DNA from 2 places in the Streptomyces sp. NPDC046379 genome. Region 2 is predicted to be linked to the other one. Evidence: riboswitches for the same ligand, from Rfam matches in the RefSeq annotation. Region 2 holds a riboswitch; the other holds the start of a gene.
The links. A riboswitch is a leader RNA that binds a small molecule or an ion and turns the genes downstream of it on or off. The one in region 2 is predicted to bind glycine.

Region 1 (9,553 bases), on a different contig from region 2:
GGATTCCGGGGGCGCCGGACGGGGCGCGGGCGCCACCGGTCGCGAGGGGCTCTTGACCCGGCCCGACTACCCAAACGTCCCGGGCACGGCCTAGGGTTGCTGTGTGAACGAGCTCGATGTCGTAGGTGTCCGGGTGGAAATGCCCTCCAACCAACCGATCGTGCTCCTGCGCGAAGTGGCAGGTGACCGTTACCTCCCCATCTGGATCGGTCCGGGGGAGGCGACGGCGATCGCCTTCGCCCAGCAGGGCATGGCCCCCGCACGACCGCTGACCCACGACCTGTTCAAGGACGTGCTGGAGGCCGTCGGCCAGGAGCTCACCGAAGTGCGCATCACGGACCTGCGTGAAGGCGTCTTCTACGCGGAGCTGGTCTTCGCCAGCGGCGTGGAGGTGAGCGCCCGCCCCTCCGATGCCATAGCGCTCGCCCTGCGCACCGGCACGCCGATCTACGGCAGTGACGGGGTGCTGGACGACGCGGGGATCGCGATTCCGGACGAGCAGGAGGACGAGGTGGAGAAGTTCCGCGAGTTCCTCGACCAGATCTCGCCCGAGGACTTCGGCACCAGCAACCAGTGAGACGGTCCGCCGGGCGGCTTCCGCCCGGCAATTGCCGGGGGCGAGTGAGAGCGTCCTGCGGCCCCCCGTCTGCGCATTCGGCTAGCCTTTCCCCGCGGTGGGGTGCGGGAAACCACTCCTAGGGTGATTATCACTCGGCGTGCCGAGTGTGGCGATCGTTGACGCACCCTTGGTGACTGCCTACCGTCGAGAAGGCAGGTCAAGGACGGAGGTCGGCGTGAGAAGCAGCGGCGACGGTACGGCTGGGGGTGCCCCCGGACGCGGTCTGGGGGAGAGCGGACCGTACCCGCTTCACGGCAGGACGGCCGATCACGCTGTGCAGCGACCGACGGCCGTTCCCGGCGGCGGAGGGGCGGCGCCCATGGCGTCCGAACAGATCGGCTACCGCGGGCCCACGGCCTGCGCGGCCGCCGGCATCACCTATCGGCAGCTCGACTACTGGGCCCGCACCGGCCTGGTCGAGCCGAGTGTGCGGCCCGCCCACGGGTCCGGCACGCAGCGTCTGTACAGCTTCCGGGACGTTGTCGTCCTGAAGATCGTCAAGCGGTTCCTGGACACCGGGGTGTCGCTGCAGAACATCCGCACGGCCGTGCAGCACCTCAGAGAACGCGGTTTCCGCGACCTGGAGCGGATGACGCTGATGAGCGACGGCGCCACCGTCTACGAGTGCACCTCCCCGGACGAGGTCCACGCGCTGCTCCAGGGCGGTCAGGGCATCTTCGGGATCGCGGTCGGGGTCGTGTGGCGGGACGTGGAGAACGCACTGTCCCAGCTGCACGGCGAGCGCGTCGACACCGGCGAGACCCTCGTCGGCGCCAACCCCGCCGACGAGCTGGCGCGGCGGCGGAGCAACCGCGCCGTCTGAGGGCCCCGATTGTCAGTGGCGTGGGGCAGCATCGAAGATGTGAGAGCCGCGCCGACGATCCTGCACCTCGACATGGACGCCTTCTTCGCCTCGGTGGAGCAGGCGTCCAAGCCGAGCCTGCGCGGGAAGGCCGTCATCGTGGGCGGACTCGGTCCCCGCGGTGTGGTGGCGACGGCGTCGTACGAGGCCCGGGTCTTCGGGGTGCACTCGGCGATGCCGATGGCACAGGCCCGCCGGCTGGCGCCCAACGCCGCCTATCTGGTGCCCCGCTTCGCGGTGTACCGGTCGATCAGCGACCAGGTGATGGCGCTGTTGCGGGAGCTGTCGCCGCTGGTGGAGCCGCTCAGCCTGGACGAGGCGTTCGTGGACCTGGAGGCCGGGGGAGCCGCCCGGGACGCGCGGTCGGCGCGGGTCGCGGGCGAGAAGCTGCGGGCGGACATCCGCGCCGTCACCGGACTGACCGGTTCGGTCGGGCTCGCCGCCTCCAAGATGCTCGCGAAGATCGCCTCGGAGCGCGCCAAACCCGACGGGCTGGAGCTGATCGAGCCGGGCACCGAGCGGGCGCTGCTCGGACCGATGCCGGTGCGGACGCTCCCCGGAGTGGGCCCCGCGACGGGGGACCATCTGCGGAGGGCCGGGATCACCACGGTCGGGGAACTGGCCGAGGCCGGCGAGGACGAACTCGTCCGGCTGGTCGGCAAGGCACACGGGCACGCGCTGTACGCCATGGCGCTGGCGCGCGACGAGCGGCCCGTGGTGGCCGAGCGGGAGACGAAGTCGGTGTCCGTGGAGGACACCTACGACGTGGACATCCACGACCGGCTCCGGGTGGGGCTGGAGGTGCAGCGGCTGGCGGACCGGTGCGTGCGGCGGCTGCGGGGCGCGGGGCTGTCGGGGCGGACGATCGTGCTCAAGGTGCGCCGGTACGACTTCTCCACGCTGACCCGGTCCGAGACGCTGCGTGGCCCCACGGACGATCCGGCGGTGGTGCGGGAGGCCGCGGCGCGGCTGCTGGACTCGGTGGACACGACGGGCGGCGTGCGGCTGCTGGGCGTGGGGGTCAGCGGCCTCGCCGACTACACGCAGGAGGACCTGTTCGCGCAGGCCGCGGGGCCCCTGGCGGACGTGCCGGACGAGGACGCGGTGCCGGAACCGGAACAGGGCGTCGCCGAGCCGGCCGAGCGGCGCTGGCCCGCCGGGCACGACGTGCGGCACGCCGAGCACGGGCACGGCTGGGTGCAGGGCAGTGGACTGGGCCGGGTGACCGTGCGGTTCGAGACGCCCGGCTCGGAGCCGGGGCGGGTGCGGACCTTCCGTACCGACGACCCCGCGCTGGAGCCGGCGGATCCGCTGCCGCTCGTGCCGCGAAGACCCGAGGCAGGTCAGGAGTCGTCGGAGCCGGCGAGTCTGCCGAAGTCGTGGTCCGGGAGCGGGGGAGGGGCGGCCACGTCGAGTCCGTAGTGGTGGTAGAGCCGCAGCTCCTGTTCCGGGGACAGGTGTCGGCCGACGCCGAGGTCGGGAGCCCTCCTGATCAGGGCGCGGTCGTAGGGGACGTGCAGGCTGCCGTCGATCAGTTCGCTGGGCTCCAGCGGGACGAACGCGTCGCGGCTGAACAGGCCGGTGCGTATGGCCGCCCACTCCGGTTCGCCGGTGGCGTCGTCGAGGTACACCTCGTCGATCGTGCCGATCCTGGCGCCGGTGCGGTCGAACGCCTTGCGGCCGATCAGGTTGCGCGGATCGATGTCGGTCTGCACGGTCCCTCCTCATGGTCGCAACTCGTTCGTCAGCACTACGAAAGAGCACATTGGGGAAGGCGGCCACTCGAGGGACCCCGCGCCGGGCTCGCTGGTAGTCTGGCAAGTGGCTGGCGACCCCGTGCGGGAGAGTCCTCCGACCACCGTCGGAGGCGCCGAAGGAGCAAATCCTCCCCGGAATCTCTCAGGCCCCCGTACCGCACGGACGAGGTCACTCTGGAAAGCAGGACAGGCGCCGCCGGCGTCCGTCCTCACCGACGGTGAAAGCCGGACGTCCTCGGGCGGCCCGGTGAAGCTCTCAGGTCGAGATGACAGAGGGGGAGGCCGTCGGGGTACCCGTGCCGGGGTGCCCCCCGAAGGTCGCGTCAGACCAGGAGGCCTCCGCAGATGACCGCCCACCGCATCCCGCTCGCCGAGCTCGAACAGGGCATCCCCTTCGAACAGCGCCACATCGGGCCCGACCAGGAGGCCAGGGCGAAGATGCTCGCCCAGGTGGGCTACGGCTCCCTGGACGAACTGACCGCCGCCGCCGTCCCGGACGTGATCAAGAACGCCGACCGGCTGGAACTGCCGGACGCCCGCACCGAGGCCGAGGTGCTCGCCGAGCTGCGTGCGCTCGCCGACCGCAACCAGGTCCTGGGCTCCATGATCGGCCTCGGCTACTACGGCACCTTCACCCCGCCGGTGATCCTGCGCAACGTCATGGAGAACCCCGCCTGGTACACGGCGTACACGCCCTACCAGCCCGAGATCTCCCAGGGGCGGCTCGAGGCGCTGCTGAACTTCCAGACGATGGTCGCCGACCTCACCGGTCTGCCCACCTCCGGCGCCTCGCTGCTCGACGAGGGCACGGCCGCTGCCGAGGCCGTCGCGCTGTCCCGGCGCATGGGGCGGAACAAGAAGGGCCTCTACCTCGTCGACGCGGACGCGCTGCCGCAGACCGTCGCGGTGATCCGGACCCGCTGCGAGCCGGTCGGCGTCGAAGTCGTCGTCGCCGACCTGAGCCAGGGCATCCCCGCCGAGATCGCCGAGCGGGAGATCAACGGCGTCCTCCTCCAGTACCCGGGCGCCTCCGGGGCCGTACGCGACCTCAAGCCCGTCATCGACCAGGCGCACGACCTGGGCGCGCTGGTCACCGTCGCCGCCGACCTGCTGGCGCTGACGCTGCTGAAGTCGCCGGGCGAACTGGGCGCGGACATCGCGGTCGGCACCACGCAGCGCTTCGGCGTGCCCATGGGCTTCGGCGGGCCGCACGCCGGCTACATGGCGGTGCGCGAGCAGTTCGCCCGCAGCCTGCCCGGCCGTCTGGTCGGCGTGTCCGTCGACGCCGACGGCAACCGCGCCTACCGCCTCGCGCTGCAGACGCGTGAGCAGCACATCCGCCGCGAGAAGGCCACCAGCAACATCTGCACCGCCCAGGTGCTGCTCGCCGTGATGGCGGGCATGTACGCCGTCTACCACGGCCCCGAGGGTCTGAAGGGCATCGCCCGGCGCACCCACCGGTACGCCGCCGTCTTGGCGGCCGGGCTCAACGGCGGCGGCGTCGAGGTCGTGCACGGCGCCTACTTCGACACCCTGACCGCCCGCGTCCCCGGCCGTGCCGCCGAGGTCGTAGCCGCCGCGCGCGAGCAGGGCGTCAACCTTCACCTCGCCGACGCCGACCACGTCTCCGTCTCCTGCGACGAGACCACCACCCGGGCCCACCTGAGCGCCGTGTGGAACGCCTTCGGCGTCGAGGGCGACGTCGAGGCGCTGGACGCGGCCACCGAGGACGCGCTGCCGCAGGCGCTGCTGCGCACCGACGCCTACCTGACCCACCCGGTGTTCCAGCAGCACCGCTCCGAGACCGCCATGCTGCGCTACCTGCGCAGGCTCGCCGACCGCGACTACGCGCTCGACCGGGGCATGATCCCGCTGGGCTCCTGCACCATGAAGCTCAACGCCACCACCGAGATGGAGCCGGTCACCTGGCCCGAGTTCGGTCAGTTGCACCCGTTCGCGCCGGCCGAGCAGGCGCAGGGCTACCTCACGCTCATCCGCGAGCTGGAGGAACGTCTCGCCGAGGTCACCGGCTACGACAAGGTGTCGCTGCAGCCCAACGCCGGGTCGCAGGGCGAGCTGGCCGGGCTGCTGGCCGTGCGCGGCTACCACCGCGCCAACGGCGACGAGCAGCGCACCGTCTGCCTGATCCCGTCCTCCGCGCACGGCACCAACGCCGCCAGCGCCGTCATGGCCGGGATGAAGGTCGTCGTCGTCAAGACCGCCGACGACGGCGAGATCGACGTCGAGGACCTGCGGGCCAAGATCGAGCAGCATCGCGACCAGCTGGCGGTGCTCATGATCACCTACCCCTCCACGCACGGCGTGTTCGAGGAGCACGTCGCCGACATCTGCGCCCGGGTGCACGAAGCCGGCGGCCAGGTCTACGTCGACGGCGCCAACCTCAACGCCCTGGTCGGCCTGGCCAAGCCCGGCCACTTCGGCGGCGACGTCTCGCACCTGAACCTGCACAAGACGTTCTGCATCCCGCACGGCGGCGGCGGTCCGGGCGTCGGCCCGGTAGCGGTGCGCGAGCACCTGGCGCCGTACCTGCCGAACCACCCGCTGCAGCCCGAGGCCGGCCCCGCGACCGGCGTCGGCCCGATCTCCGCCGCTCCGTGGGGTTCCGCGGGCATCCTGCCCATCTCCTGGGCGTACGTCCGCCTGATGGGCGGCGAGGGCCTGAAGCGGGCCACGCAGGTGGCCGTCCTCAGCGCCAACTACATCGCCAAGCGTCTTGAGCCGCACTACCCCGTGCTCTACACCGGCCCCGGCGGGCTGGTCGCGCACGAGTGCATCATCGACCTGCGCCCGCTGACGAAGGCGACCGGCGTGAGCGTCGACGACGTCGCCAAGCGGCTGATCGACTACGGCTTCCACGCGCCGACGATGTCGTTCCCGGTGGCCGGCACGCTCATGATCGAGCCCACCGAGTCCGAGGACCTCACCGAGCTGGACCGGTTCTGCGACGCGATGATCGCCATTCGCGCGGAGATCGAGAAGGTCGGCTCGGGCGCGTGGCCGGCCGACGACAACCCGCTGCGCAACGCCCCGCACACCGCGGCGGCGCTGGGCGGGGCGTGGGAGCACGCCTACAGCCGCGAGGAGGCGGTCTTCCCCGGCGGCGTCGTCGCCGCCGACAAGTACTGGCCGCCGGTGCGCCGGATCGACCAGGCCTTCGGCGACCGGAACCTCGTCTGCTCCTGCCCGCCGCTGGACGCCTACGAGGACTGAGAAGGCCTGTCGACCGCGGCCGTGGTTCAGGCCGGGTAGGCGTGGGTCTGGGTGGCCTTGACGGCCGCCCAGACCATGGCGCCGGGATGCAGGTCCAGCTCGGCCGCGGCGACCGCGGTGAGGTCGGCGGTGAGCGTGAGCTCGCCGGTCAGGGCCGCGCGGATCTGGTCGCCGTGGGTTTCCAGGCCGCTGACCTCGCAGCGCCACAGGTTGCGGGCGCTGGAGCCGGCGGGCCGGTCGCGGTGGAGGGTGACGGCGGCCGGCGGGAAGGCCACGAAGGCGGGGCCGCGCAGGTCCTCGGTGGTGGTGACGGCGGGGCCGTCCGGGTCGAGGCGGACGGTGTGGCCGTCGGCGGTGCCCCGGTAGAGGTTCAGGCCGACGAGCTGGGCCACGTAGTCGGTGCGCGGCCTGCGGGCGATCTCGGCGGGCGTGCCCTCCTGGACGACGCGGCCGTGCTCGACCACGACCAGCCGGTCGGCCAGCACCATGGCGTCCAGCGGATCATGGGTGACCAGCACGGCGACCGCCTCGAAGCCGACCAGGTGACGGCGGAGCTGGGCGCGCACCTCCAGGCGGGTGCGGGCGTCGAGGGCGGCCAGGGGTTCGTCCAGCAGCAGTAGCCGTGGGCCGGTGGCGAGGGCGCGGGCGAGGGCGACGCGCTGCGCCTGGCCCCCGGACAGCCGGCGGGGCTTGGAGGCGGCGTGCTCGGCGATGCCCATCCGCTCCAGCCAGGCGGCGGCCTGGGCGCGGGCCTCGGCCTTGCCCGCGCCGTGGCAGCGCGGCCCGAAGGCCACGTTGTCGAGGGCGCTCAGATGCGGGAACAGCAGGTAGTCCTGGAAGACGACGCCCACCGGCCGCGACTCGGGCGGTACGCGGTCCAGGTCGGCGCCGTCGAGCCGCAGGTGACCGCCGGTGAGCGGGGTGAGACCGGCCAGCGCCCGCAGCGCGGTGGTCTTGCCGGCGCCGTTGGGGCCGAGGAGGGCGACGACGTCGCCGGGCGCCGCGGTCACGGCCACGTCCAGGCGGAAGGAGCCGCGGTCGACGACCAGGCGGGCGTCCAGGCCCCGGGTGTGCCGCGGTGTCGTACCTGCGTCGGTCATGGCGTCGTCATCCAGCGGTCGCGCAGGCCAGCCAGGACCGCGATCGAGACGGCCAGCAGGACCAGGCTGAGGGCGATCGCTGCGGCGGGGTCGCTCTGCAGCGCCAGATAGACGGCGAGCGGCATGGTCTGGGTGCGCCCCGGGAAGTTGCCGGCGAAGGTGATCGTCGCCCCGAACTCGCCCAGCGCACGCGCCCACGCCAGCACGGCGCCCGCGGCGACGCCCGGCGCGATCAGCGGCAGGGTGACCCGGCGGAACGCGGTGAAGCGGGAGGCGCCCAGAGTCATGGCCGCCTCCTCGAAGCGCGGGTCGGCGGCCCGCAGGGTGCCCTCGACGCTGATGACGAGGAACGGCATCGCCACGAACGTCTCCGCCAGCACCACGCCCGCCGTGGTGAACGGCAGGGTGATCCCGAACCAGGAGTCCAGCCACTGCCCGACGACGCCGTTGCGGCCGAGGGCGAGCAGCAGGGCCACACCGCCCACCACCGGCGGCAGCACCAGCGGCAGCGTCACCAGGGCCCGCACGAAGCCGCGGCCGGGAAACTCCGTGCGGGCCAGCAGCCACGCCAGCGGAACCCCGACGACCAGGCTCAGGGCGGTCGCCGCGGTCGCGCACAGCAGGGACAGCCGCAGCGCCTCCCACACCCCGGGGCTGGTGAGCTGCTGCGGCAGACCGGACCAGGGCGTCCGCACGAGCAGCGCGATCAGCGGCAGGACCAGAAAGGCCAGGCCGAGCAGGGCCGGCAGGAGCAGGGCGAGCGGCACTCGGCGCGTCATGGGGCGAGGAATCCGGCCCGCGTCAGCACCTGACGCCCTTCCTCGGACCTGACCAGGTCGATGAACGCCTCGGCGGCGCGGGCGTTGGGGGCGTCCTTGAGGAGGGCGATCGGATAGTCGTTGACCGCCTTCGACGACTCGGGGAACTCCACGCCTTCCACCTTGTCACCGGCGGCCCGCACGTCCGTCCGGTACACGAGCGCGGCGTCGGCCTCCTTCAGTTCGACCTTGGTCAGCGCGCTCTTGACGTCCTGCTCGTAGGACACCGGCGTCAGCCGCACACCGCCGGCGTCCAGCGCGGTCCGCGCGGCGGCGCCGCAGGGGACGCTGCGATCGCACAGGACGACCTTGAGGCCCGGTTCGGCGAGGTCGTCGAGGGAGGCGATGCCGTCCGGATTGCCCGGCAGGGTGGCGATCTCCAGCCGGTTGCGGACGAAGGTGACCGGTTCGCCCGATGCGCCGCCGGAGTCCGTGACGATCTTCATGGTCTTGGGGCTGGCGGAGGCGAAGACGTCGGCCGGGGCGCCGCCGGTGATGCTCGCGGCGAGGCTGTCGCTGCCGCCGAAGCTGAAGCCGACCTCCGTGCCGGGGTACCGCTTCTCGAAGCGCTCGCCGAGGGCCTCGAAGCTCTCCTCCAGGGAGGCGGCCGCGAAGACGGTGACCCTGCCGGAGACCTTCCCGGAGGCGCCGTCGGAGCCGGTGCCGGACGCGCTGTCGGAGGAGTCGGAGCAGGCGGTGACGGCGGAGAGCGCGGTGACGGCCACTAGCACGGCGGCTGCGGTGCGGATCATCACGGGTGACTCCCTCGGTCTCCGGGCGGGAAGAGGGCACGCGCTCTCTTCATGCGGGGATCATACAGACGCAGATGCCAGGCTGAAGCGCATATTGGTTGGCACGCGCTGGGGGAGACGGTGCGGTCGCAGCGCATGTGCGATCGCAAGGCCGGGTGACCGCCGGTGCAGGCGCCCGGAGCGGTGCCGGTGCGGGTGTCGATCTCAGGCGTCAGGCGCGGTCGATATGAACGTTTGTCGACTTCACCCGGGCCGTCGCCTCCATCCCCACCTCCAGGCCCAGCTCCTCGACGGCCTCGCGCGTCAGCAGGGACACCAGACGGTGCGGGCCGGCCTGGATCTCCACCTGGGCGGCGACGTCGCCGAGCTTGATGGCGGTGACGATGCCGGGGAAGGCGTTGCGGGCGGAGGTGT
Region 2 (9,553 bases):
GAGCGCACGCCGGAGTTCCGCGGCTGACCCGCCGCACCCGTCCGGGTCAGGCGTCGCCGGCCCACTCCCGCAGGGCCTCCTTGCTGGAGAAGCCGGCGACGTTCTTGTCCACCGGGTCGTCCGTGTACTGGTGGAAGCGCCACTTCGCCTTGATCCGGGGCTTGCCCGCGGTGACGTAGTCGGCGATCCACAGGCCGTCGCCGGCGTACGACGTCGTGTCGATGTTCAGCCAAAAGTGCCGATTGCAGTACAGGACGACCCGGTTGTCCGGCCGGAGTTCCTTCACCTTCCGGATGAAACGGTCCTTCTCGGAGTTGGAGGCGTGGGTGCCGTCGCTGGTCGTCTCCCAGTCGACGGCCAGGATGTCGCCCGGGCGGTCCGGGGCCTTGCTCACGAAGAACTCCGCCTGCGCGGTGAGGTTCCCGGGCCACAGGAAGTGATAGAAACCGACGACCAGCCCGGCGTCGCGGGCCCGCTCGGTCTGTGCGGCGAGCTTCGGGTTCACGTAGGTGCGTCCCTCCGTCGCCTTGACGAAGACGAAGGAGAGGCCCTCGGTGCCGTAGGTGCTGGACTGGAAGGAACTGACGTCAATGCCGCGGAGCATGGACACTCCCAAAGGGACGAAACGGGCCGTGCGTTGATGTATGCCCCGTATCGGCGGCGCCGACGCGGCCGGGCGCCGGCCGCCTGTCAGCCCGCGGGCTCGATGCGCAGCACGGCGGTGGCGCCGCGGGTCCCGACGACCTCCAGGCTCATGACGTCGTTGAGGGTCGCCACGGTCCCCCGCGAACAGCGCAGCCCGACGCCGCCACCGCCCGCCGACGACACCCCGCCGCCGCCGGAACAGCCCGAGACGCTGTAGCCCGACCCCGTCAGCGGCGCGGTCATCTCGACCGTCCCGCCGGTGATCCTCTTCACCTCGATCGGCCCGAGGCCGTACCGCACCGGCACGTTGACGACGTCCCCCACCCCGACCTCGATCTCGCACGTCCCGTCGGCGCACGGCCCGGTCGGGGAGGGCGACGGGGTGGGGGTCGGCGCGGGAGGGGCGGACGTGGGCGGGGCGGAAGCACTGGGACGACGGGTGGAACCGTCCGCGCCTGCCGGGGAGTTCGAGGAGTCCCGGGAGCACGACGTGAGAGCGGCCAGGAGGACGGCGGCGAGAACGACGGGCGGGGTGCTGCGCATCATGGCGCCATACGACCACACACCGGGCGGGACCCCTCCCGGCGACGGCTCAGCACTCGATGATGTTCACCGCGAGCCCGCCGCGCGCCGTCTCCTTGTACTTCACGCTCATGTCCGCGCCGGTCTCCTTCATCGTCTTGATGACCTTGTCCAGGGAAACCTTGTGCGAGCCGTCGCCGCGCATGGCCATGCGGGCCGCGGTCACCGCCTTGACCGCGGCCATGCCGTTGCGCTCGATGCAGGGGATCTGGACCAGGCCGCCGACCGGGTCGCAGGTGAGGCCGAGATTGTGCTCCATGCCGATCTCGGCCGCGTTCTCGACCTGTTCGGGCGTGCCGCCCAGCACCTCGGCCAGCGCGCCCGCCGCCATCGAGCAGGCCGAGCCGACCTCGCCCTGGCAGCCGACCTCGGCCCCGGAGATGGAGGCGTTCTCCTTGAAGAGCATGCCGATCGCGCCGGCGGCGAGCAGGAAGCGGACCACGCCGTCCTCGTCGGCGCCGGGCACGAAGTCGAGGTAGTAGTGCAGGACCGCCGGGATGATGCCGGCCGCGCCGTTGGTCGGGGCGGTGACCACCCGGCCGCCGGCGGCGTTCTCCTCGTTCACCGCCATCGCGTAGAGCGTGATCCACTCCATCGCGTGCGCCAGGGGGTCGCCCTCGGCGCGGAGCTGGCGCGCGGTCATGGCGGCCCGGCGGCGCACGCGCAGGCCGCCCGGCAGGATGCCCTCGCGGGACATGCCGCGCGCCACGCACTCCCGCATCACCCGCCAGATCTCCAGCAGGCCCGCGCGGATCTCGTCCTCGGTGCGCCAGGCGCGCTCGTTCTCCAGCATCAGGGAGGAGATGGACAGACCGGTCTCGCGGGTCAGGCGCAGCAGTTCGTCGCCGGTGCGGAAGGGGTACTTCAGCACCGTGTCGTCCAGCTTGATGCGGTCCGCGCCGACCGCGTCCTCGTCGACGACGAAACCGCCGCCCACCGAGTAGTACGTCTTCGACAGCAGTTCCGCGCCCGAGGCGTCGTACGCCCACAGGGTCATGCCGTTGGCGTGGTACGGGAGGGTCTTGCGGCGGTGCAGGACGAGGTCGTCGTCGTAGGAGAAGGCGATGTCGTGGGCGCCGAGGAGGCGGAGGCGGCCGGCGGAGCGGATCGCCTCGACGCGTTCGTCCGCCGTCTCGACGTCCACCGTGCGCGGCGAGTCGCCCTCCAGGCCGAGCAGCACCGCCTTGGGGGTGCCGTGGCCGTGGCCGGTCGCGCCGAGGGAGCCGTACAGCTCCGCGCGGACGGAGGAGACGGCGTCCAGGAGCCCTTCGCCGCGCAGGCGGCGGGCGAACATGCGGGCCGCGCGCATGGGTCCGACCGTGTGCGAGCTGGACGGGCCGATGCCGATCGAGAACAGGTCGAAGACCGAGATGGCCACGGGGACTCCTCAGGGGCGGGGTGGTGCGGGGGCGGCGGTGCACGGGGGTGGTGTGCGCCGCCGGGGTGAGGCGCCCGGTGGGGCGCCTCACCGCGGGAACGTCCGGCTGCCCGGCGGTCAGCCGCCGAGGCCGGGGTAGAGCGGGTGCTTGTCGGCGAGGGCCGTCACCCGCGCCTTGAGGGCCTGCGCGTCGTACGACGGCTTGAGCGCCTCCGCGATCACGTCCGCGACCTCGGCGAAGTCGTCGGCCGTGAAGCCGCGGGTGGCCAGGGCGGGCGTCCCGATGCGCAGACCGGACGTCACCATGGGCGGGCGCGGGTCGTTCGGGACGGCGTTGCGGTTGACCGTGATGCCGACCTCGTGGAGCCGGTCCTCGGCCTGCTGCCCGTCCAGCTCGGAGTCGCGCAGGTCGACCAGGACCAGGTGCACGTCCGTGCCGCCGGACAGGACGGAGACGCCGTGCCCGGCGACGTCCTCGCGCACCAGGCGCTCGGCGATGATCCGGGCGCCCTCCAGCGTGCGGCGCTGGCGCTCCTTGAAGTCCTCGCTCGCCGCGACCTTGAAGGCGACCGCCTTCGCCGCGACGACGTGCTCCAGCGGGCCGCCCTGCTGGCCGGGGAAGACCGCGGAGTTGATCTTCTTGGCCAGTTCGGCCGTGGACAGGATCACGCCGCCGCGGGGGCCGCCCAGCGTCTTGTGGGTGGTCGTCGTCACGACGTGGGCGTGCGGCACCGGGTTGGGGTGCAGGCCCGCCGCGACCAGACCGGCGAAGTGCGCCATGTCGACCATCAGATACGCGCCGACCTCGTCGGCGATCCGGCGGAACGCGGCGAAGTCCAGCTGCCGCGGGTACGCCGACCAGCCCGCGACGATCAGCCGGGGCCGGGACTCCTTGGCGAGGCGCTCCACCTCGGCCATGTCCACGCGGCCGTCGTCACCGACGTGGTACGCGACCACGTCGTAGAGCTTGCCGGAGAAGTTGATCTTCATGCCGTGGGTCAGGTGCCCGCCGTGCGCGAGGTTCAGGCCCATGATCGTGTCGCCGGGCTTGAGCAGCGCGAACATCGCGGCGGCGTTGGCCTGCGCGCCGGAGTGCGGCTGCACGTTGGCGTGCTCGGCGCCGAACAGCTCCTTGACCCGGTCGATGGCGATCTGCTCGACCACGTCGACGTGCTCGCAGCCGCCGTAGTAGCGGCGGCCCGGGTAGCCCTCGGCGTACTTGTTGGTGAGGACCGAGCCCTGGGCCTCCATGACCGCGACCGGGGCGAAGTTCTCGGAGGCGATCATCTCGAGGGTGGACTGCTGGCGGCGCAGCTCGGCGTCGACGGCGGCGGCGACGTCCGGGTCCAGCTCGTGCAGGGGGGTGTTCAGAAGCGACATGTCGGCGTTGGCTCCTCAGCCGGCGATGTGGGCGTCGTACTCGTCGGCGGAGAGCAGGTCGGCCGGCTCCTCCGCGACGCGCACCTTGAACAGCCAGCCGCCCTCGAAGGGCGCGGAGTTCACCAGCGACGGGTCGTTGACCACGTCCTCGTTGATCTCGGTGACCTCGCCGGCGACGGGGGAATACAGTTCGCTGACCGACTTGGTCGACTCCAGCTCACCGCAGGTCTCGCCCGCGGCGACCGTGGAGCCCACGTCGGGGAGCTGGGCGTAGACGACGTCGCCGAGCGCGTTCGCCGCGAACGCGGTGATGCCGACCGTCGCGACGCCGTCCTCGGCGGCCGACAGCCACTCGTGCTCCTTGCTGTAGCGCAGCTGCTGGGGGTTGCTCATGGCCTGGATTCTCCTGTACGCGTGGGACTGCGGATGAACGGGGGACTGCGGAAACCGCTGCTGAGCAGGGTGAAGGCGGGCGGAGTCGCATGCGGACCGGCACATGCGGACCACGCCTCAAGTGTTACTTCCGGCGCTTGTGGAACGGCAGCGCCACGACCTCGTACGGCTCGTGACTGCCCCGGATGTCCACGCCGACACCGGGCGTGCCCGGCGCCGCGTGCGCGGGGTCGACGTACGCCATGGCGATCGGCCGGCCCAGCGTCGGCGAGGGCGCGCCGGAGGTGACCTCGCCGATCACCTCGCCGCCCGCGACCACGGCGTACCCGGCGCGCGGCACCCGGCGGCCCTCGGCGACCAGGCCGACCAGGACCCGCGGCGGGTTCTCCTCGGCGCGGGCGGCGGCCGCCAGCAACGCCTCGCGCCCGACGAAGTCACCCTCCTTGCCGAACTTCACCACCCGGCCGAGACCGGCGTCGAAGGGGGTGAGCGCGGTGGTCAGCTCGTGCCCGTACAGCGGCATGCCCGCCTCCAGGCGCAGCGTGTCACGGCAGGACAGCCCGCAGGGGACCAGGCCAGCGCCCCGACCGGCCTCGGTCAGCGCCTGCCACAGGGCGACGGCGTGCCCGGGGCGCACGAACAGCTCGAAGCCGTCCTCGCCGGTGTAGCCGGTGCGCGCAATCAGCGCCGGGACGCCCGCGACCGTGCCGGGCAGTCCGGCGTAGTACTTCAGGCCGTCGAGATCGGCGTCGGTCAGCGCCTTGAGGATGCCGGGGGACTCGGGGCCCTGCACGGCGATCAGCGCGTAGGCGTCCCGGTCGTCGCGCACCTCGGCGTCGAAGCCGGCGGCGCGCTCGGTGAGGGCGTCCAGCACGACCTGGGCGTTGGAGGCGTTGGCGACGACCATGAACTCGGCCTCGGCGAGGCGGTAGACGATCAGGTCGTCGAGAATGCCGCCGTCGGCCCGGCAGATCATCGTGTAGCGGGCGCGGCCGACGCCGACGGAGGCGAGGTCGCCGACCAGGGCGAAGTTCAGCAGGGCGGCGGCGCCGGGGCCGGTGACCGTGATCTCGCCCATGTGGGAGAGGTCGAACAGGCCGGCGCGGGTGCGCACCGCGAGGTGCTCGTCGCGCTCGGAGCCGTAGCGCAGGGGCATGTCCCAGCCGGCGAAATCGGTCATGGTCGCGCCCAGTTCGCGGTGCAGGGCGTCGAGGGCGGTGCGACGGGGTACGGAACTGCTCATCGGACGGATGTCTCCCGGGGCGATGGGGGGACCTCCCGTGCGAGCTCATTCGAGCATGGGGGAGGGCGAGGTCGTTCCTCCCCATCTGTCATCGGAACCTGAGAGGTTCGCCATGACCGTGACCGGTCACTGGCTTGCACCTTGGGTGGGACCACCGCGCACGGCGGCGGCCCGCTTTTCAGATGTGCCTCGCCCGTGCGGTAACGGTGCCTGAGAGATTCAAGGGAGGGACTTGCTCCTTCGGCGTCCCAGCGCCGGTGGCGGCTGGGAACTCTCCCGCGCGGATTCAAACGGCCGGTATGCAGTTGGCGCGCACATCATTGCACGCATCGCCGGTTCGCGGCAGGCTGCGATCTGTAACCGTGCTGTGGCACCACGAGTACGAAAACACGAGACACCGCGGATTACCTTCTCTTTACACTCGACGGGGACGGGAACTCGTGAACCGCCCCAGGGGAGGACGATCACGGTGAACAGGACCACGGCCTACGCCGCCGGCTCGCCCGTCGCGCTGCCCCGGCAGCCCGCCGCGTCCGCGGGGGAGGCGTGCGTCCCCGCGCCGGTCGTCCGCGACCTGCGCGAGCGGGCCGGACGCAGCCCGCACGCACTGCTCTTCGGTCCCGGCGACCTGGTCGTGGTCACCGGTCTGCCCGGCAGCGGCAAGTCCACCCTGATGCGCCGGACCGTCAAGGCGGTCCGCATCGACTCCCAGGACACCCGCGACCGCTGGGACCGCCGCATGCCCGGCTTCCTGCCGTACGGGCTCTACCGGCCGCTGGTGCGCCTCGCCCACTACGCCGGGCTGCGCCGCGCCCTGCGCACCGGCGAGGGCATCGTCGTCCACGACTGCGGCACCCAGGCCTGGGTGCGCGCCTGGCTGGCCCGCGAGGCCCGCCGCCGGGGCGGCACGCTGCACCTGCTGTTCCTCGACGTCACCCCCGAGCAGGCGCTGGCCGGGCAGCGCGAGCGCGGCCGGGGCGTCTCCCGCTACGCCTTCCGCCGCCACCGCCGCGTCGCCGCCCGCCTCCTCGCCCGAGTCGAACGGGGCGCCCTGCCGCCCGGCTGCGTCTCGGCGGTCCTCCTCGACCGCGACGCGGCGAACACGCTGCGCCGGATCGGGTTCACGGGCTGAGGACGGGGGCCCGGGCGGGGCCGGGAATCGCGGCGTCCGCCACCGGGCTGTTCGCGGTCGCACGCCGGGCCGTGCCGCGTATACCGGGGCGTATCGCGTATACCGGGGCCGGGCCGTGCTCGCCGGGCCGGGCCGTGCTCGCCGGGCCGGGGCGTGCTCGCCGGGCCGTGCCGTGCTCGCCGTGCCGCGCACGCCGGGCCGGGCCGCGCACGCCGGGCCGGGCCGCGCACGGCCGGCCGCGCGATGGCCGGGGCGGGGCCGGGAGCGGGCGTTCCACGGTCGCCGGGGCGGGGCCGGGAACCGACGGCGGCGGGCCGGCGCAGGTTCGCGGACCGGGGTTTCGCGGTGTCCGGGACGGGGTCTGGACCGGGCAGTTTCCCGATGGCCGGGAATGGGGCCGGGGCACGAGAACTCCGCGGTGGTCGGCGCCCGACGCCGGGGGTCTGCGACCGGGGCTTCGTGACGGCGGGCCCCCGGCGCCGGCGGCCGTGGGCCGGGGGCTTCCCGGCGGTGGGCGCCGGGGGTCGCGGGCCCGGGGCCCGGCCCGCCGGACGGTAGCCTTTCAGCCGGACCAGTAGTTCTCGGCAGGCGGTAGGCAGATGGACTTCCCGGCGGACTTCTCCGCGGACATCCCGGCGCAGGCGCACCCCCATCCGCACGGCGGATGGCCCGGCAACGAGCTGGAGGAGGTGCTGTCCGCGTCCCTCGGCGTCCCCACGGCCGGCGCCCGGATCGTCGAGGTGCTCGGCCGCAGCTTCGTCTGGGTGCCGCTGCCCAACGGCGGCGGACCCGACAGCGGCCCGCTGGACCTGCCCACCATGGAGATCGCCGGCCAGGCGTACGTGCCCGTGTTCAGCTCCGAGGAGCAGTTCCGCCAGGTCGTCGGCGCGCACATGTCGTACACCATCGCCCCCGCCGTCGAGTTCGCGCGCGGACTGCCCCCGCAGGCCGGCATCGCCGTCAACCCCGGCGGCGTCGTCGGGATCCCGCTGCCGCCGCCCGCGGTGGCCGAACTGTGCCGGGCCGGGCGCACCCCCCTGGACGGGCCCGCGAGCGGCGGCCGGGTCCGGCTGTTCGAGCCGGACTGGCAGGACGACCCGGTCGACTTCCTCTCCGCCGCCTCCGCCGAGTTCGAGGGCATCGGCGTGGTCCGCACCGCCCGCCGCTGCCTGGCCGCCATCGAGACCGCCGACCCCGTGATGTTCGTCGGCGTCGAACTCACCGCCTGGGAGGGCGACCTGCGCGCCCTGCCGCTGGACGCCCTCGGCCGCGCCCTCGGCCGGGTCCCGGTCCGCTGGCCGGTGAACCTGGTCCTGCTGGACGTCACGGACGACCCCGTCGGCCACTGGATGCGCGAGCGGGTGCGCCCCTTCTATACGCAAATTCTCCCGCAGAACGGCTGAAGTCGATTCGTCGCCAAGGCCCTAAGCTAGGGTCACGGCTCAAAGCGGGCGTGGGACGAAGGGGCGGTAAGAAGTGAGCGCGAGCGGCACGGGAACCGCCGCGGCCGGCCAGGTCGAGCACATGCTGCGCCAGGTGACGCCGGGGCGCTACGACGCCTACGAGGCGCTGCTGCGCGCCCTCGCCACCCCCTCCGTCGGCCAGGTCTGGATGCTGCTGTGGCACGGCCAGGCCGGTTCCCCCGACGCCCAGTACGGCGACATGGAGGTCGGCGGCCACCACTACGCGCCCTGCGTCACCTCCGCCCAGGAGCTCTCCGCCAGCGGCTGGAACCGGTCGTACGAGGTGGTCGACGCCCTCGACGTGGCCCGCACCCTCTACCCCGACCACTACGGACTGTGGCTGAATCCGCACGCCCCCGGCGGCGGCGTCGGCATCCCCTGGCTCGATCTGCGGCGTATCGCCGCCGGTTTGGACCGCCAGCCCGCCGGCCCGCTGCGGCTGTCCGAACCCGCCGTCGAGGTCCCGCAGTTCTACGCCCTCCTCGCGCAGAACGCCCACCGCACCCCGGCCGTGCGCTCGCTGCGCCGCGCGTGGGTGCAGCCAGCCCTCGGAGCGCCGTATCTGGCCATCGGCCTGGACGTGTACGACACCTCCCCGCCCGCCGTGGACTCCGTGCGCGCGATGATGCAGCAGTCCATCGGCGCCGTCCCGGACGGCCTGCCGGTGTCCACCGTCGCCATGTCCGACGAACACGACCCGGTCGCCATGTGGCTGCGTGCCAACGCCCGTCCGTTCTACGACCGCGAGGCCCACGCCGCCCCGGCCGGCGGCTACGGCTACCCGCCCGCGCGCGCCTACTGAGCGCCCGCGCCACCCCTTCCGTCTCACTCCGCGAACGCGTCCACCCGCCCCGCGCGGGTCCCCGTCATGCCCTCGTGAACAGCCAAGTTTCGGCCGTGTCCTGCACGTTAAACCTCCGCATCCTTGATGTACCGGTAGCTTCCGATTTATCGAGTGTTCAAATCTCAGGTAGGTATCACCGCTATGCGGACTGTTCTCGTTTTCCGGCCGCGTCTGTAGTGTTCGGGCGGTCAACAGTGCTTTCCCCACAGTGGAACCCGGAGTGGCCTCCCTATGCGCATACTCAGATCCCGTGCCGCCAGGGCGATCACGGCCGCGTTGGCGGTCGGTGTGATCGCCACCGGCTGCGCCAGTGAGCGAGACAAGGAAGACCAGAAGGGGGACAAGGACACCTTCGTGTTCGGCGCCCCCGGCGACCCGAGCTCGCTCGACCCGGCGCTCGCGAGCGACGGCGAGACCTTCCGCGTCACCCGGCAGGCCTTCGAGGCGCTGCTGGAGCACGAGTCGGGCGGCAGCAAGCTCGTCGGCGGCCTGG

Region 1: it holds a riboswitch for glycine, as region 2 does, so the genes downstream of both, gcvP (aminomethyl-transferring glycine dehydrogenase) here and gcvT (glycine cleavage system aminomethyltransferase GcvT) in region 2, are expected to answer to the same signal.

Annotation. Positions count from the first base shown of each region.
Region 1 is NZ_JBVJFP010000016.1:148,575-158,127, reverse strand. Features, by position in the region: gene ACZ6KF_RS26495 (bifunctional nuclease family protein) at 104-577, shown strand; gene ACZ6KF_RS26490 (MerR family transcriptional regulator) at 795-1,442, shown strand; gene ACZ6KF_RS26485 (DNA polymerase IV) at 1,482-2,903, shown strand; gene ACZ6KF_RS26480 (PRC-barrel domain-containing protein) at 2,825-3,196, opposite strand; glycine riboswitch at 3,311-3,406, shown strand; glycine riboswitch at 3,407-3,521, shown strand; gene gcvP (aminomethyl-transferring glycine dehydrogenase) at 3,584-6,469, shown strand; gene ACZ6KF_RS26470 (ABC transporter ATP-binding protein) at 6,496-7,569, opposite strand; gene modB (molybdate ABC transporter permease subunit) at 7,566-8,348, opposite strand; gene modA (molybdate ABC transporter substrate-binding protein) at 8,345-9,139, opposite strand; gene ACZ6KF_RS26455 (TOBE domain-containing protein) at 9,351-9,553, opposite strand, start outside.
Region 2 is NZ_JBVJFP010000010.1:274,457-284,009, reverse strand. Features, by position in the region: gene ACZ6KF_RS19765 (NADPH-dependent F420 reductase) at 1-27, shown strand, start outside; gene ACZ6KF_RS19760 (glycoside hydrolase family 25 protein) at 47-604, opposite strand; gene ACZ6KF_RS19755 (hypothetical protein) at 691-1,191, opposite strand; gene ACZ6KF_RS19750 (L-serine ammonia-lyase) at 1,238-2,605, opposite strand; gene glyA (serine hydroxymethyltransferase) at 2,723-3,985, opposite strand; gene gcvH (glycine cleavage system protein GcvH) at 4,001-4,378, opposite strand; gene gcvT (glycine cleavage system aminomethyltransferase GcvT) at 4,503-5,621, opposite strand; glycine riboswitch at 5,697-5,809, opposite strand; glycine riboswitch at 5,810-5,910, opposite strand; gene ACZ6KF_RS19730 (AAA family ATPase) at 6,091-6,753, shown strand; gene ACZ6KF_RS19725 (enhanced serine sensitivity protein SseB) at 7,353-8,156, shown strand; gene ACZ6KF_RS19720 (enhanced serine sensitivity protein SseB C-terminal domain-containing protein) at 8,230-9,018, shown strand; gene ACZ6KF_RS19715 (ABC transporter substrate-binding protein) at 9,292-9,553, shown strand, end outside.